Regions from separate parts of the Paenibacillus sp. DP01 genome, predicted to be linked through region 1. Evidence: a T-box and tRNA genes for the amino acid it is inferred to sense, from the RefSeq annotation. Region 1 holds a T-box; the other holds one or more tRNA genes.

Region 1 (9,123 bases):
ACGCACTTCGAAAACACGGAATTGTAGCAGAACAGATCGAAGGTCCTTTTCAGGCAGAGGGATTGCTTGAAACGTTCGAGCAAGATTTGCAACCAGGGCAAAACGTATTTCTTCCAAGAGGTGATCTCGCTCGTTCATGGCTGCCGGATCAGCTGAGAGAGATGGGACTGCATGTGACCGAGGCTGATTTGTATCAAACGGTGCTGGCTGCCAACACACAGGATGATGAACTTCTCAAGCTGCTGGAGGAGCGTGCCATTCACGCGATTACGTTTACCAGTTCCTCAACCGTAACCTTTTTCATGGAAGCCCTCAGACAAATGGGGATCAGTGATCCAGTATCGCTGCTGGAGGGAGTTACGATCGCTGTGATCGGCCCCTTAACTGGTGAGACAGCAACCCAAGCCGGATTGACTGTCAGTTTGATGTCAGAGAAGGCGACCATTGAAAGTCTAATTCAATCGCTATGTGACTGGAAACAATCAAGTACGGTTATGACATTATAAATTTTATTTTTTACAAATGAATGTATAAAAAAATGGAGGTTTGTAATTATGAGTGTCCCTTTTACCAGACATCGTCGTTTGCGTCAGTCAGCTGCCATCCGCAGCATGGTGCGTGAAACGGTTTTGAATCCGTCTGATTTCATCCAACCGATCTACGTAACATTTGGTACTGGAGTGAAACAGGAGATTAGCTCCATGCCAGGTGTATACCGTTTTTCTCTGGATCGGCTGGAGGAAGAACTGAAAGAAATTAGTGAGCTTGGCATTCCTGCTGTGCTCCTGTTTGGCATACCAGAAACCAAAGACAGTGTAGGGACTTCAGCTTTTGTGGACAACGGTATTGTTCAGGAAGCTACTCGTTTGATCAAATCGCGTTATCCCGAACTGCTGGTCGTGGCAGATACTTGTTTGTGTGAGTTTACGGACCATGGACACTGCGGTATGGTACACATGCATGAGCATGATGGTGAAGTGTGCGGTGAAGTATTGAATGATGAATCTCTGGAGGTGCTGGTACGTACAGCCGTTTCTCAGGCCAGAGCCGGTGCAGATATTATCGCTCCTTCTAATATGATGGACGGTTTTGTACAGGCGATTCGGCAGGGACTCGATCTGGAAGGTTTTTCGCATATTCCAATTATGTCGTATTCCGTCAAATATGCGTCTGCTTTTTATGGTCCTTTCCGGGAAGCCGCTGATTCTGCGCCGCAGTTTGGTGATCGCAAATCCTATCAGATGGACCCTGCCAATGCACGTGAGGCGTTGCGGGAAGCGGAGTCTGACGTGATGGAGGGTGCAGACATGCTGATGGTGAAGCCTTCTCTTTCTTATCTGGATGTAATGCGCACCATTAAGGACCAATTTGATTTGCCTATGGTGGCTTACAATGTCAGTGGTGAATATGCAATGGTCAAAGCGGCAGCCCTCCAAGGCTGGATTGATGAAAAGGCGATGGTGCTGGAGATTCTGACAAGCATGAAGCGTGCCGGTGCAGATATGATTATTACCTATTCTGCCAAGGATGCGGCAAGATGGTTGAAGCAATAAGTGTATTTTTCAGAAGACAGGAGTGATTAGAATGATCGACGAACAACGAACGGTACGCAAGGATACGCGTTCCAAAGCAGCCTTTGATGAGGCAAAACAATATATTCCGGGTGGCGTAAACAGTCCGGTTCGAGCTTTTAAATCCGTGGGTATAACACCGGTATATATTGATCGTGGGGAAGGATCACGTGTATATGATATCGACGGTCAATCCTATATAGACTATGTATGTTCGTGGGGACCGCTTATTATGGGTCATGCGCACCCTGAAGTGGTTAAAGCCTTACAGGCTGCTGTTGTAAAAGGAACCAGCTTCGGAGCCCCAACGCTTGCGGAAACGGAAATGGCCAAGCTCGTATGTGAGCGTGTTCCTTCCATGGACATTGTTCGAATGGTCAACTCGGGAACCGAGGCAACAATGAGTGCGATCCGACTCGCGCGTGGATTTACGAAACGCAGTAAAATTCTTAAATTTGAAGGTTCTTATCACGGTCATGCAGACAGCTTGCTGATTAAAGCGGGCTCTGGTGTTGCGACCCTAGGTCTACCTGATAGTCCGGGTGTACCTGAAGTCGTGGCCACACATACAATCACTGTCCCTTATAATGATTTGGCGTCGGTGAAGCTGGCTTTTGAGAAATTTGGCGAAGAGATTGCTGCGATTATTGTCGAGCCAGTAGCCGGCAATATGGGTGTTGTACCGCCACAGCCTGGATTTTTGGAAGGTTTGCGTGAGGTAACCCGACAGTACGGAAGTCTGCTGATTTTTGATGAAGTGATGACTGGATTCCGGGTAGGACTTCATTCTGCTCAAGGGCGCTTTGGTGTGACGCCTGATCTTACGTGTCTGGGCAAAGTGATTGGTGGTGGCCTACCTGTAGGTGCATATGGCGGCCGTCGCGACATTCTAGAGCAAATTGCACCATCTGGCCCGATCTATCAAGCGGGTACGCTGAGCGGAAATCCGCTGGCTATGGCAGCAGGTTATTCGACGCTAAAATTGCTGACACCGGAAGTATATGATCGTCTGGAAGAGCGGGCAGCACGGCTTCAAGCCGGATTCGAACGTAACGCGCGAGAGCTGGGGATTCCTGTCACGATTAACCGTGTCGGTTCTATGGTGTGTCCGTTCTTCACAGACGAGAAGGTTGTCAATTTTGACACTGCTAAAACGAGTAATCAGGACCACTTCCGCCGTTACTTTACTGAAATGGTCAATGAGGGCGTTAGTGTAGCTCCATCTCAATTTGAGGGCATGTTCGTATCAGGTGTGCATACAGTTGAGGATATTGATGCGACCATTGAAGCGAACTACCGCGCGCTCAAACGTCTATGAGTTGGAAAGGCAGCTGGAAAAGAAGAGGACCGTGGCTGGAAGTCACACCAGGGCGAGAAATTGCAACTGATGAAAATCGCGCTGAAGCTGTGGACCGCTGGTTGCTGAACCGTCTGGGATTACCGGACAAGCTGTGGCGCAGGCTACGGCATGAAAAAGGGATTGAACTTACAGGGGACCGGCTGCGGCTGGCCCTTTTTCCTGTAGTGGACCTCGGCGTCATCCCACGTTGGTATGATTTGAAGATACTATACGAGGATGATTTTTGCTTGGTTGTACACAAACCAGCGGGGATGGCGGTCCATCCAGACGGTGGTGTAAAGGATGGTCCGCTAACATTGGATCATGCTGTCGCATCCTATTATGAAATCAACGACATTCATACAGCAGTACGGCATGTACATCGTCTGGATGTGGACACGACAGGCCCGGTGCTTTATGCCAAAAATGAATTTGCGTTGCTCAAGCTGGACAAACAAATGCGAGCTAAAGACATCGGTCGTCGTTATGTAGCTTTGGTACGAGGGAAAGTACCTCCATCGCTGCGGACGTTGGATTGGCCGATTGGCAAGGATAGGCATCATAAACAGCGCCGCCGTGTATCCCCAACTGGACAGAAGGCGGTTACCCATGTGGAAGTTGGAGAAGTATGGGGGAGTGGTCCGAATGCGGTCAGTCTCGTGTATCTGACGCTGGAGACAGGTCGGACGCACCAGATACGCGTACATCTTAGTCATGCTGGCTATCCTTTGCTTGGGGACGTATTATACGGCGGTCGTGCTGCTGATTTTGGCAGACAGGCCCTTCACGGAGAGCGCCTCACCTTCTGTCATCCGCTGAGCGGCGAAACGATTATCGTCGAGGATGCTTGGCCGGATGATTTTCAAAAGCTGCACAAACAGCTATAAAAGATGGCATGCCTTCTATTTTGGCGCATATACTTGAACCTAGAAACGGTTTGCAATATGGAGTTTCCGTGCGCCTGACACGAGTCAGAGGATGTGCGGAGGCTGCCCAAAGGAGGATGCCATCCTTGAATAAACAACAGAATGATCAGCCGCAAGGCTTGCGTTTTGATATTTATGAACGCATTCATTTGACGGAGGAAGCTGCCGGGATTGCCGAGTTGGAGGAAATTGAGCTTCTGCCACGCATTCAGGTTGTAACCCACGGCGACCATGCCGCTTTGCGAGGGCATTTGCTGCTGGAGGGCGTGTACCGCACACCTGAACAGATCACGAGCGAGCTTCATCATTTGATCCCTGTGGAAATTACCATTCCGCTTAACCGGGTAGGAAGATTGGAAGATATCTCCGTGGAGATTGAAAATTTTGATGTGGACCTGCTCTCTTTACGTAGTCTAAACATTACAGGGGTGCTTTCTTTGCATGGGGTGGAAAGCTCGCATGCAGAGGAGACTGCGGTTTGGCTGGATGAGGAATTTACTGTGGTGCATGCACCTGAACATCCGGCTCCATCTCTTTACGGCGCTGGAGAGCATCGTCACGAAGAGGCTTATTCTACCCAAGACTCGGTATACAACAACATTTCAGACCCGGAAACTTCATACAAAGTACCCGCACAACAAGAGTCAGCTTACTGGGAACAGTCGTCAGAGGATCAAGGGGAACAGAAGCCATCATTGGAGCATCAAGCTTATGATCCGATAGTAGATCCGAACCGATATTATGAGCCGTGGACGGGAAAAGTAGTTGAAGACAGCTCTTCCGAAGTTAAGCATGAGCAGGAGGCGTCGGAAGTGTGGGCATTTCAGCAAGAGGAAGCAGAGACGGAAGGGAACGAGCCCAAAGTATCCTCTGCATCTCCTAATGTAGCATACGACCCTTTGCTGTCAGAGCCACATTCTGCCACAGAGTCGGAGATTTATCTGGAGCCGCAGTTGGAAGCAAGTCAGGCGAATGACTTTGACTTCAGGCCTGAAGCGTCAGAACAGGTAAACCATGAAGTTCAGGATACCTTTACTGAGGAAAAGCCAGAGATGCGCGTGGCGCTTAACAGTAAAAAGAATGAAGGAGCAGACGAGCCGGACCCGGTTGTCTACTCATCATTGCTTCAATCCAGCCGTTCGGTGAAGGAAGCCGAACACCAGCAGCAGTTGGAACATGAACCGCAAGGTCAGGATCAGAAAGCCGAGGAAGAGCGTGAGGATGCCAAGTGGAAAAATCTTTTTTTCCATACACAGGATGAAACGCCTTTCCGCAAGGTGCGGTTATGCATTGTACAGCGCGAGGATACACTGGAAACGATAGCAGACCGTTATCAGCTCAGCACACGGGAGCTTCAATTGTATAATAGATTGGCAGAGCATCATGTAGAAGAAGGGCAGGTATTGTACATCCCTTGATTCGGTTGCTGAAACATGCGACCAAGTGCTGACTATCGTCAATGAGAAATGGGTGTTGACTATAGTCAATGGGAAATGTATGATGTGGTATAGTTATTGAAAGACTGAGATCGGGAAGAGTAGGCAGCAAGCCCTTCAGAGAGTGGAATTGCAGCGCTGTGAGGTTCCGCAGGAAGCTACTGGCCGAAGTCACCCGGGAGTCGCCTGTTTGAACGGTTCCTCATTTCATTCCTTCGGAAGGTAAGAGGTTCACGGTAGAATAAGGCCGGTCCGCAACCGTTATCTGCATAAAGTGTCACACCATGTGTAATGGATCAGTGGATACATGCACTAGGGGTGAAACAAAGGTGGTACCGCGAGAGAACAGCCTTTCGTCCTTTGAGGATGAAGGGCTTTTTTTATTTGCCAATTGAAAATCATGGAGGTATCCTGATATGTCAGAACAAGACAACAAGACAACCTTGGAAATGCCAACAACGTACGATCCCAAATCAGCAGAACAAAAATGGTACAAAACGTGGATGGAGAAGGGCTATTTCCGTGCCGGGCAACATCCAGAGGCAGAGCCTTTTACTATCGTTATTCCACCACCGAATGTTACGGGTATGTTGCATATTGGACATGCTCTTGACTTTACTTTGCAGGATATTATTATCCGCGCCAAGCGGATGCAGGGTTATGATGCCTTGTGGCTGCCAGGGGCAGACCATGCAGGTATTGCTACTCAAACAAAAGTAGAGCAGAAGCTACGTGAAGAAGGTTTGACTCGCTATGATTTGGGCCGTGAGAAGTTTTTGGAGAAAGTGTGGGAGTGGAAAGATCTTTATTTGGACAATATCCACAATCAATGGGAGAAAATGGGTTTTTCTCTCGATTATTCTCGTGAACGTTTTACATTGGATGAGGGACTGTCCAAAGCGGTACGCGAAGTATTCGTTAAACTGTACAAAAAGGGTCTGATTTATCGCGGTAAACGCATCATTAACTGGGACCCCGCTGCACGTACCGCATTGTCGGATATTGAGGTGGAATACAAAGAGGTGAACGGAAATCTGTATCACCTGCAATACCCTCTGAAAGACGGTAGCGGATTTATTACTGTAGCCACTACACGCCCTGAAACGATGCTGGGCGATACGGCTGTAGCTGTACATCCAGAAGATGAACGCTATAAGCAAATGATCGGCAAAACGCTTGTGCTTCCAATCATCGGGCGTGAAATTCCGGTCATTGCGGATGACTATGTAGATAAAGATTTCGGTAGCGGCGCGGTTAAAATCACACCGGCTCACGATCCGAATGACTTTGAAATGGGTCAACGTCACCAGTTGCCTCAAATTACGGTGATGGACGAGACGGGAACGATGAATGCTGAAGCAGGCAAATATCAGGGACTGGATCGCAGCGATTGCCGTAAGCAAATCGTCGCTGATTTGAAAGAGCAGGGTGTACTGATTCGTATTGAAGAGCATGTACACCAAGTAGGTCATAGTGAGCGTTCTGGCGTAGTTGTAGAACCTTATCTGTCGACGCAATGGTTCGTGGAAATGAAGCCTCTGGCAGCTAAGGCGATTGAAGCACAGAAGGCTGGCAACGGTGTAAACTTTGTACCGGATCGCTTTGAGCGTACTTATCTGCATTGGATTGAAAATGTGCGAGATTGGTGTATTTCCCGTCAATTATGGTGGGGACACCGTATTCCGGCTTGGTATGATGAGGAGACCGGAGAAGTTATTGTATCGGCGGAGGACCCTACCACTTTGCCTGAATATGCCGGTAGAAAGCTCAAACAGGATGAGGATGTACTCGATACTTGGTTCAGCTCTGCTTTGTGGCCGTTTTCGACCCTAGGTTGGCCTGAGCAGACAGAGGATCTCAAACGCTATTATCCGACGAATGTTCTGGTGACAGGCTATGACATTATTTATTTCTGGGTATCGCGTATGATCTTTACCGCGCTGGAGTTCACGGAAGAGATTCCGTTCAAGGATGTACTTATGCACGGTTTGGTTCGTGACGCGGACGGAAGAAAAATGTCCAAATCCCTGGGCAATGGTGTTGATCCGCTCGACGTGATCGACCAATATGGTACCGATGCAATGCGTTATATGATCTCCACCAGCAGCACACCTGGACAAGATCTTCGTTTCCGCTGGGAACGTGTGGAGCAGGCGCGTAACTTTGCCAATAAAATCTGGAATGCATCACGCTTTGCGCTGATGAATCTGGAAGGCGTCACTGCGGCAGATATAGACATTACTGGTGACTTGAGCACCGTTGACCGTTGGATTCTGCACCGTCTAAACGAAACTTCACGCGACATCACGCGTCTAATAGATGCTTATGAATTTGGCGAGACAGGCCGCCTTCTGTATAACTTTATTTGGGATGATTTGTGCGACTGGTACATTGAGTTTGCGAAGCTTTCCCTATATGGCGATAATGCAGAGGCGAAAAAGAAAACACAATCGGTACTTGCATACGTTTTGGATCGGACACTGCGCATGATTCATCCGTTCATGCCGTTTATCTCCGAGGAAATATGGCAGCATCTTCCGCATGAGGGAGAAACGATCACACTGGCCGCTTGGCCTGCTTACGATCCTGCTTTCGAGGATAAGGACGCGGTCGCTGAAATGAATTTGCTGATCGACGTGATTCGTGCTGTGCGCAATATCCGCGCTGAAGTCAACGTGCCGATGAGTAAAAAAATTGAATTGCTCATAAAACCCGGCGATCAAGCCGTTCTTGATATCATTAACCGCAATGGGGAGTATGTACGTCGATTCTGTAACACGTCTGAATTCGACGCAGGCTTAGAGTTCACCGCTCCAGATAAAGCCATGACATCTATTGTTAGCGGCGCAGAGCTATACCTGCCGTTAGCCGGACTGCTAGATATTGCCCAGGAAATTAGCAGACTTGAAAAAGAACTTCAGCATTTGAACAGTGAAGTGGAGCGCGTGGAGAAAAAACTCTCCAACCAAGGCTTTGTGGCGAAGGCACCAGCCAAAGTCATCGAGGAAGAGAAGGCCAAGCAAGCCGATTACTCAGATAAGCGCGCTAAAGTTATCGCACGTATTGAAGAACTCAAGGGATAATTTCACTCACAATAAAATGACCTGAAGGTGAAGAGGATGTCAGATACGATCAGGGGCGGCGACATAGCCCCTTTACAAAGTTATGATGAAGCAGTGGAATGGATTAATGGGTTGATTCCGTTTGGCATTAGACCCGGACTGGAGCGAATCGAACAGCTGATGAGTAGGCTGGGTGATCCGCAACGACATCTGAAATTTATTCATATTGCAGGAACCAACGGTAAGGGCTCGACTTGTGCCTTTCTAACCTCTGTGCTTCTGAAATGTGGATACGATGTTGGGACCTTTACTTCTCCGTACATCACCCGATTTACGAACCGTTTTCAATTCAACGGGACCGATATTCCAGATGAAACGCTGGTTTCACTGGCCAATCGCTTGTATCCGTTGGTGAAAGAAATCGCAGATAGTGAGTTGGGATCACCTACGATGTTTGAGGTGTCCACAGCGTTGGCTATTTTGTACTATGCTACGGTAGCTTTTCCAGATGTTGTGGTATGGGAGACAGGCCTCGGGGGAAGGATGGATGTAACTAATATCGTGAGTCCTATCGTTTCGGTCATTACGAATGTCGGCTATGACCATACGGACATTTTGGGAGATACACTGGAACAGATTGCAAGAGAAAAGGCTGGGATCATCAAGCCGGGTGTACCTGTCGTCAGTTGTGTTTCCCAGCCCGAGGCTATTCAGGTCATACGTGAAACGGCGACCAAGCAAGGAGCTACCTTGTACCTGGCAGGAGAACAATTTACGTATGAACGGTTA
Region 2 (9,123 bases), 780 kb from region 1:
ACGCAAAAATAATAGAAAAGGAAGTGTTTGGTAATGAGTACAGAGGCAAGCGCAGTACGTAACGGCGGATTTGGGTATCTTGGTTCGGATAATATCTTTAAGGTGGTAAATACCGAGGCTGAGGCTCGTAAATATAGCCCCACTGGTAGAATAGTAAGCTTTGCAGGTCCACACGCATACGGCAACCCTGTTGTCCCTACAGGCACGGGAGAATATAACCAACTGGCTATTAAATTGCATGCGGATGGTAGCCTGACCGAGAGCGAAGGCTTTGCTATTCCTGCCATGGCGGCTGCAGATGCCGCTGCAGCTCGTACGCTTATTGTTGCAGGTACGCTAGTTAGTGCGGCTACAATAGCAGCAAACGGTACAGTGAAGCAGGCAGCAGCACAGGACAATAGCGAGGCTACGGATGTGGCAGGTCTGGTCGCAGACTTTAATTCTTGGATTTGTAGGCTACGAACTGCAGGTATCTTGCACAAATAATACTGTTGAATTTTTTATACAGTAAATGATGTATGTTACTAGTGGACGATTGTGCCCCTCTAGCATGATGTTACGTACTCTAAATGGCTGTTTACTCCGAACTGGTTCGGTGAGCAGCGGTATTGATTACTGGTATGAACCTGCAATAGTGGCAGTGTCAAAAGAAAAAGTTCCCGCTATTGAGGTTATTGGCGGATTTGATACGCGTATTGCTTTGGATTTGGATTTATGAATACTGCTTGTCATTTTCGATTCGTTCTGGAACTCTTTTTGGAACTCTTTCTGCCATTGTCCTGCGCAGCCTCTCTCCTGAGATCGACCGGAAACGGACACAGGCTGCTGTAGAGGCAGTTCTTGAGAAATACAAGATATATAATAAGTTTGCTTCTATTATGAACCTTCTTGTTGAGAAGGAGTAGAGAAAGAGTGGGAAAATGAACGAAATTAAAGTGGCTAATGATTGGGCGCAATACCCTATGACTCTGCGCCCCAAGTATGTTGAGGAAATAATGAAGATGAGCCCAAAAAAGACCTACGAGTTTCTGGTAGGGAAATATATATCAGTAAATTGGTATTTCGTAACTGGCATGATGGTACTAATTTTGATGTGTTCCAAAACAACGAAAGCAGCGGATCTTAGCCGCTGCTTTTTTGTATCAAAAAGTGATTCGTATTAAATTCGTATCAGAGCCATATTTCGTATCGGATATGAGTTTATAAAAATAAGAACCCCCCCTATAAATCAAGGGGGGGTCGGTATAGGACGGATGGGGATCGAACCCATGACCCTTACCCTGTCAAGATAATGCTCTCCCGCTGAGCTACCGTCCTGTAGTTACTAGATAATATCATGTATTAACCATATATGTAAAGTGAAAAGATAGAAATCAGCCTGTACTTCATGACTATTTATATATATAATTCAAATTTAGTGAGTTTACATTTGAAATTAAGGATAGGAGGAACTGATGATGGCCGCAGAAATTATAACTGTAACAACAGAAGAGCAACTGCAGAAGGCAATATTGATCCGTACCAAAGTGTTTGTCGAAGAGCAGAAGGTTCCTCTGGATCTTGAAATTGATCATTATGACAAGCTGGGAGATACCGCCCATCATTTGCTAATTTGTGAACATGGGGAAATGGTGGCTACTGGTCGGCTGACATATTATGATGAAGAGACAGCTAAAATGCAACGTATTGCCGTTCTCAAGGAGCATCGTGCAGCAGGTTATGGACGTGTATTACTGCTAGCACTGGAGGAACGTGCACGTGAACTTGGGCTGAGATACTCGTTGTTAGATGCTCAATGTCAAGCTGAGAAGTTTTACGAAAAGCTTGGCTATGAAACGATCTCCGATGAACCTTTTGATGATGCGGGAATACCGCATGTACGTATGCGTAAAAAGTTGTAGTCGAGGCACAGGGTGTATACAAAGCTGTACAATGCGCATGCTAGTAAAAGTTCCTCCACTATACTATGGATAAGGAGCGATGCAGCATGGCTAATACAGAACGAGAACAAATTACGGCAGTACGTAAAAACGGGGATGGCGATCTTGCGTCATTTCAGACGTCTACTGGACGGATTTTGGATTATAGCCAAGCGTTGAACGAGATTGAAGCAGGTTCAATTGCAGGCGTCAACGTGTTCAAGGCCAAGGATGGAAGCAAACGAATTCGAGGGGATGCCGATGGAGATCCTTCTAATAACCTAGATCAACTGCCGTTGTTCTGACCTTGACTCGCAACATTAACGTCCAAGCTTATCATTGATACAAAAAATATGCAGCAAGCCGCCTAGCTATCCTTTGTAGGAAAGTCGGGCGGCTTTTTGTTAATTGTTAATACTCCCTTTAGCTCGGTTACTCTGCACGTTCCAATTCTGCTAGCGGATATACTCGTTGCTGCTCCAGAAAGGACATAATCCCTGCCTTATCCCTAAATTGTTCCATATCGTCACTATAGTGCATCAGATGAATTTGCTCTTGAAGAGGTGTTGGCAAGCTTAGCAGCTCATCTAACGTTGTATGGACTTCTCCGGCACCTTGTAATTGAACCTCATGTAAGATGCTTCGACATCCCCGTTCATGCACCAGATGATGAAGTAAATCGGGATCAAAAACCATGTCCGCACTATAAAAAAGACGATCATTAATGAACAAAGAGTAACTGTTTTTACCAGGAATATGCCGTGTAGGGATCAGCTCTACCTGGATACCCGGTACTAAGGTGGTGGGTACGTCAGGGGTTATGACATTTACCTCAAATACATCCTCAAGCTTGTCAATCATACCTTGCTGTGACATGCCGCCCTTGAGCGTATGCTCCCATAAAGGATGGATTAATGGTTCGGCGATATAAAGCAGAGGTTTGCGACGATGGAGGATATTCATTTGAAAACCGAATTCCTCTAGGCCTCCGACATGATCTGCGTGAATATGTGTGATTAAAATAGCGTCAATATCAGGCAAAGGGACACCCATCTGGTGTAATGCTAGAGATGCGGTTGTACCGCAATCGATCAGCAGCTTGCCTTCCCCGCTATCCAGCAGCGCGTTGTTGTTGTAATAATGCTTGGCAAAGGCGCTACCTGTACCAAGCATCTGTATCGTTAGGCCCATTATGGATTCACCCTCCAGACGATGTGTTATAAGACACTCTACAATCGTATTTTAACATCTAGGCTGCAGGAACTAAAGATTTGGCTCCTTATGTAAAAACTTTGGACAATTTGTGAAACACAGCGCAACTTGTGCGGCTGAGCTAGGTATAAATGTACGACAGATGGTTTTTAACAGATAACGATGGAGGGATATGTAGTATGAAATGGAGAAAAGTCATGGCCCTAGTGATGGCCTTTTCAATAATGGGAGGGACCGTCATTTCGGCGGAGTCCGCCAAGGACCAAGTGCAGTTGATTATTAACGGAGAAGTGTCAAAAGATGGCGCAGTTGTCATTGATGGGAAAACTTATGTGCCTATCCGTGACTTTAACGGGCTTGTAAATTTTGATCCCTCTGGTGGAAAAGTTGTCTTCGACCAGCCAAACGTGCATATGTTCCTGTTCAAGGGAGATACTGTGTTTGGTAACGTGAATAAAGGTAACAAAGTGAAATTTAATGTTTTCAGCCAAATTGATACCCTGAAAACAGATATCTCCGGAGTGAAAGTAGCGATTACCGACCCTTCGGGCAATGTAAAGGATATTCAGTCCCAAGATATCAAAGGAGCGCAAAAGGATAACTTCTGGTTCCGTACGAACGACTTTACGTATGATTTCAAAACAGCAGGGAACTATCGAGTCGGTTTCTACATTAAAGAAAGTAAAGACGGTAGTTATACACTGGTATCCGAAAAAGTCATCACAGCGATAAATTAGGCATACCACAAATTGACCTGCACTCTTGATCATGTTACGATACGAGGGAAAATAAAACAATTTGAAGGTAGGTATTTCCATGAGTGATCACAAACATGAACACGGTGAAGCCTGCAACCACGATCATGACCACGAACATGAAGAAATGGTTCTTACGCTAACTGATGAAAATGGCAAAGATGTAGAAATGGTGCTGGTAGAGACCTTTGACGTAGAAGATCACGTGTATGCTCTGTTGCTTGAGCGTGGCAATCCCGAAGCGGATGGTATCATTCTTCGTATGGAAGAAGAAAACGAAGAAATGGTGCTTTACAATATTGAGGACGAAGATGAGTGGAAGCGTGTAGAAGCAGCTTATAGCGAGCTTGTTGCCCAATACGAATAAGATTGGATACAGCAGCTGCTCTTGCTCTTCAAAACACTAGAAAAGCCCCCGAATGGGGGCTTTTTTTGTTGACCATCAACATTTTTTTGCATGCAGATGCTAACAGACCATTGTTTAAGAAATAGCGTCAGTTTCAACGATAACCTTCACCTGATGTACCGTTCGATCCTCAGGTCCTTTAACAGGCAGGCCTACTTCCACATGATCTACAATATAATCAATATTGTCCTGCGAAATAACTTCGCCCGGCAATAGGATTGGGATGCCTGGTGGATATACATAAATGAATTCTGCAATGATACGGCCAGCAGATTCCTTGAAGGGTACAATTTCCGTATCTCCGTAAAAAGCGTCTCTCGGAATGAGGGAGAGCTGCGGTATATCCGGTATCTTTACAACCAGCTCATGCTGCTGACCTGTGGAATAGTGCAGTGAAGCCAGCTCGCGCAAAGCTTTTAATAAAATGTCAATTTCCTCTTTGGTATCACCAGGAGTCACCAAACAGAGAATATTATACATATCGCTAAGCTCAACTTCGATATTGTAGTGATCTCTCAGCCAATTTTCCACATCATATCCGGTAAGGCCTAAATGGCGAATATGAACCGTCACTTTGGTCGGATCATAATCATAGGTAGCTTCCGTGCCAAGAATTTCACTGCCAAAGCAATATAGCCCTTCGATTTTGTTGACCTCTGCGCGGCAATATTCAGCTAATTCCAGAGCACGTTGTGCGATTTCATGGCCATTAAGGGCCAAATTGCGTCGGGATGTGTCCAACGAAGCCAGCAGAATGTACGAAGTGGACGTCGTTGTCAGCATACTGAAAATAGTTTGTACACGCTGCGGATTAACGAATCCGTTTTTTGTATTTACATTTAGTATCGAGCTTTGAGTCAAAGAACCACCCAGCTTGTGAACGCTTGTAGCTGACATGTCTGCCCCCGCCTCCATGGCGGACATCGGCAAATCAGCGTGAAAATGAATCAGTACTCCGTGAGCCTCATCGACCAGGACCGGCACATTATAGCTGTGAGCGAGATCTACAATTTCCTTCAAATCGGCGCACACACCGTAATATGTCGGGTTGATGACAAGGACGCCCTTGGCGTCAGGGTGACGTTCCAATGCCCGGCGTACGGACTTGGTTGTAACCCCGTGGTGAATACCGAGATTCTCATCACTGACCGGAGAAATGAATACCGGCTTCGCACCAGCGAAGATGATGGCAGACATTATGGATTTGTGTATATTTCGGGGTACAATAATTTTATCACCTGGCACACAAATGGACATAATCATGGTGATAATGGCTCCGCTTGTCCCCTGTACACTGTAATAAGTATAATCAGCTCCGAAGGCTTCTGCTGCAAGCTTTTGAGCTTCTTCAATGACGCCTGATGGCTGATGCAGATCGTCCAATGGAGCGATATTGATCATATCTATGGAAAAAGCATTATCCCCCATAAATTCGCGAAATTCCCGATCTGCCCCCACTCCCTTTTTATGACCTGGGATGTGAAATTGAACCGGGTTGCTCTGAGCATGCTTTTTCAAAGCAGTAAAAAGCGGGGTGTTGCTTTGATTCATTAGTGTTGTCACAACCTTTCATGCAGGATTTCGACAATCCTGTGCAATTGATAATAGAACAAAATTGAGTATAGCAGTTTGAAGTAGGAATGCAAGCGATTGAGGGCGCATTTATTTGCGAAAGAGTGGAGTAGGCGGAGAACCCCGAATGTATAGACAAAAAACAAAGGCGGAGGATGTGGGATAGATGAAGCAAATTAGACGAAAAAAAGCTTCGCAGCGGCTGTGGACTCCTTTTTTTGCCAAATTATGGATACTGGTGTTTCTGGTCGAATTTATGAAGGGATCTCTTCTGGTATCGATCCTGCCGGTATATATGGGAGAAACGTTGGGGCTGTCGGCCGGAATTATCGGTTTAGCCTTTTCGCTTCAGTATTTCGGAGACAATGCATTCCGGGCACCGGCGGGCTGGATGGCTGAACGGCTCGGTTACCGTGGCACGATGTCAACCGCGTTGTTGTTTACACTTGTAGCGATCATTATGCTAAGCGCACTGACGGAACCTGTGTGGCTCGTCATCGCGTGTCTGCTACTAGGACTGGGGACATCTCCGCTCTGGCCGTGTGTGATGACCGGAACGACCGAAATGTCCGGACCTAATAACAATAATGGTGCAGCGATGGGAACACTGGAAATTGCGTCCATGGGCGGAACGGGCTTGGGTCCACTCGTTATGAACTTCGCCATATCCCACTACGGACACTCTTACGGTATGGTGTTCATGATTTTGATAGGATGCAGTATTGTATTACTACTGGTTGCTCTTATGCTGCCTGGAACGAACAGGTCTGCTGGCAAAGGTGACCTCGAACAGAGCGCTCTCATATCTTCTGATGGGAAGTCCAAGCAGAAGCGGCAAGTGCTGAGTGGTATCCAGGAGACGATCAGCACGCTCAAAACCAAGCTTAATGTGAATCCGTTAATTTACCCTGCGCTGTTTTTGCAGTCCTTTGTCATCGGTTTGATCAGCCCTGTGCTAACGCTGTACGCGCGGACGGATCTCGGAATTTCACCGAACTTGTATAGCGTGCTTCTGATTGCCGGCGGTGGGGTGACTGTGCTGGCATTGATCCCTTGTGGCAAGCTGGTGGATCGCCTTGGAACCAAGTACTTTTTGCACATCGGATTTTTGCTTGCCGGGACCACGCTATTTTTCTTTTCAACAGTACAGACCATCCCGCTTGTGTTTGTATCCGTAGCAATTATTGGCTTGGGATATGCGCTCATTTTGCCTGCATGGAACACGTTTCTTGCCCAACTGATTCCGGAAAGCGAGCGTGCAACAGTATGGGGCTTTTTTTTAACACTCCAAGGCTCTGGCATGGTTATCGGTCCGCTCGTTTCAGGAGTGCTATGGGACCGCGCTGGACACACAGCTCCATTTATCATCAGTGGGATCGTGATGCTGCTCATGTTTGGCTGCCATCTGGCTTTGGCGCGCAATCCACGGAGAAAAACCGTTGTTAAGGCTTGAACGGTGCTTTTAGAAGTGGATCAGGGCCGCATTTATTCTGAAGCTATTCCTTTGGAAAAGACATCCGGTACAGTGGCAGCAAATGCTCAAAAGTGGAACGCACTGTCTGCAGTAGCGCAGCTCCGTCACTAGCGAGAGGATCATTACGATCAATGCGGAGCCCGCACATGACCTCGGCTTTTTTCACCTGCTGCAGCTTGTTAATGATGATTTGAAACTCTTCAGTGTCCATTTGCTGCTGTTCTGTACCTTGTGGAGCCATATGATCCATGGACCAGTAAAAGTGACCTGGTATGTTAGATCGCACATCGCTCAGGTTGGTTTCAAGCGCCTGGGCAAATGTGATTTTATTCGGACTTTCATAAATGACTGCGAATATGACGAATATATGGGAAGCGAACATACCTACCTCAAAATGCGGCAACGCCTTATACCCGCGTTTATTTGCCGCCCAGGCTACCCATGTATCGATCGGGGGATTGACCTTGCGTCGTGCATGCTTGGCAACGTGAACGTGCATAGGCTCCCCGCATAAGTCCGTCAGGAAGGGGGCTAACTCCTCGCCAATCGCCTCCAACTTGGGCCGAACCTGTTGAATCAGCACCTCCATGCGAGGTTCCAATCCTGGTATCTCAAAAACATCAAAGTCCTTTGCAGTAAATCCACTAAATGTCATTCCTATTCCTCCTGTAACTAGGCTAAGCCATATCGTGTGGCGTATTATGTCCGATTATAGCATAATGTCAGCGGGCTTGACCGTCTTTAGACCAGGCTCGGTACAAGCACATAAGGCAAAAGTAGGATTGTGCGCTGTTACTCATAAAAATAGGTCAAATAACCAAGTACCCTTACATAAAATGAAGTATAAAATAGAGCAAGGGAAGATCAAGCGGGAAAGCCGCAGGCTTGCTGTAGCCGGACTTCTTGAATCGGACTTGAAAAAGGAGGGAATGCCGTGAACAAGGGCTGTGAGGTAGAATATTGCAATCTAGAGCTCCGGTTTAGCCGTCGGCATATCCATAATCTGATCAAGGATTTGATATCGGAAGGGTATTCGCTGTACTGGAGCGAGGATGAGTCGTATCTGGTTTTGTCGGTGAGAACCGGGCGCAAGCTGGTGAAGCTCCGTTTTCAACAATTGCGCACAGGACACTATAAGCTGGCTGGAGATTATGTAATCCGCGATGCCAAGCTGGCTGAGTGGCTGGAGAAGCTAATTGGAAGTACTCGAGGTCATGCCATTGTCAAAAGAGTCAAGGATCATCATATCTTGGTAGAAAATATTTTGTTCGGCGAGGTCATTCGTCTGGTCGAGGTTACTGGCTTTAAGCAGCGTGTTATTTATCAGAAAGGACCCGTGCTGTCCGCTCAGGAAATGGAAGATATGTACGCTTCCAATGAAGGGGAAACCCGGCTGCTGCTGCTCAAAATGGAAGTGGACGATGAATTGGAGAAGCTGTTCACAGCCATGACCGAGGAAGATACGATTAAAATCGAGAATTGCCACAAACGCCTGCAAACGCTATCTCACCAACTGCTGATGATGGAAGCGTAGTACATCGGAACACCTCATGCAAATGGGGTGTTTTGATCTGTGATTAGACAGGGGTTCACTTCTGACACTAAAAACGTTAAAATAGAAGTGCACGTGTTCCGATTCACATAAAGTGTAATGCGGTAAAGCGGCGATATAGAATACAAAATATGTTGCAAAGGATGAGGAACCAGATGGCAAAACAGCAAATTGGTGTGATCGGCCTGGCGGTAATGGGTAAAAACTTGGCCCTTAATATTGAGAGCAGAGGC

The links. The T-box of region 1 lies ahead of ACH59B_RS19110 (valine--tRNA ligase). A T-box ahead of a tRNA ligase gene usually reads a tRNA of that ligase, here a tRNA-Val.
Region 2: it has a tRNA-Val gene. The T-box ahead of ACH59B_RS19110 (valine--tRNA ligase) is inferred to sense a tRNA for this amino acid. The anticodon was not compared.

Annotation. Positions count from the first base shown of each region.
Region 1 covers NZ_CP173059.1:4,357,713-4,366,835, reverse strand. The annotation lists gene cobA (uroporphyrinogen-III C-methyltransferase) at 1-506, shown strand, start outside; gene hemB (porphobilinogen synthase) at 555-1,553, shown strand; gene hemL (glutamate-1-semialdehyde 2,1-aminomutase) at 1,585-2,889, shown strand; gene ACH59B_RS19120 (RluA family pseudouridine synthase) at 2,886-3,797, shown strand; gene ACH59B_RS19115 (LysM peptidoglycan-binding domain-containing protein) at 3,923-5,254, shown strand; T-box leader at 5,352-5,636, shown strand; gene ACH59B_RS19110 (valine--tRNA ligase) at 5,689-8,355, shown strand; gene ACH59B_RS19105 (folylpolyglutamate synthase/dihydrofolate synthase family protein) at 8,392-9,123, shown strand, end outside.
Region 2 covers NZ_CP173059.1:3,574,457-3,583,579, reverse strand. The annotation lists gene ACH59B_RS15835 (head fiber protein) at 34-486, shown strand; tRNA gene ACH59B_RS15830 (tRNA-Val) at 1,246-1,317, opposite strand; gene ACH59B_RS15825 (GNAT family N-acetyltransferase) at 1,458-1,901, shown strand; gene ACH59B_RS15820 (DUF3892 domain-containing protein) at 1,988-2,224, shown strand; gene ACH59B_RS15815 (MBL fold metallo-hydrolase) at 2,352-3,110, opposite strand; gene ACH59B_RS15810 (hypothetical protein) at 3,311-3,868, shown strand; gene ACH59B_RS15805 (DUF1292 domain-containing protein) at 3,948-4,253, shown strand; gene ACH59B_RS15800 (aminotransferase class I/II-fold pyridoxal phosphate-dependent enzyme) at 4,368-5,843, opposite strand; gene ACH59B_RS15795 (MFS transporter) at 6,031-7,317, shown strand; gene ACH59B_RS15790 (YktB family protein) at 7,361-7,993, opposite strand; gene ACH59B_RS15785 (hypothetical protein) at 8,273-8,872, shown strand; gene gndA (NADP-dependent phosphogluconate dehydrogenase) at 9,046-9,123, shown strand, end outside.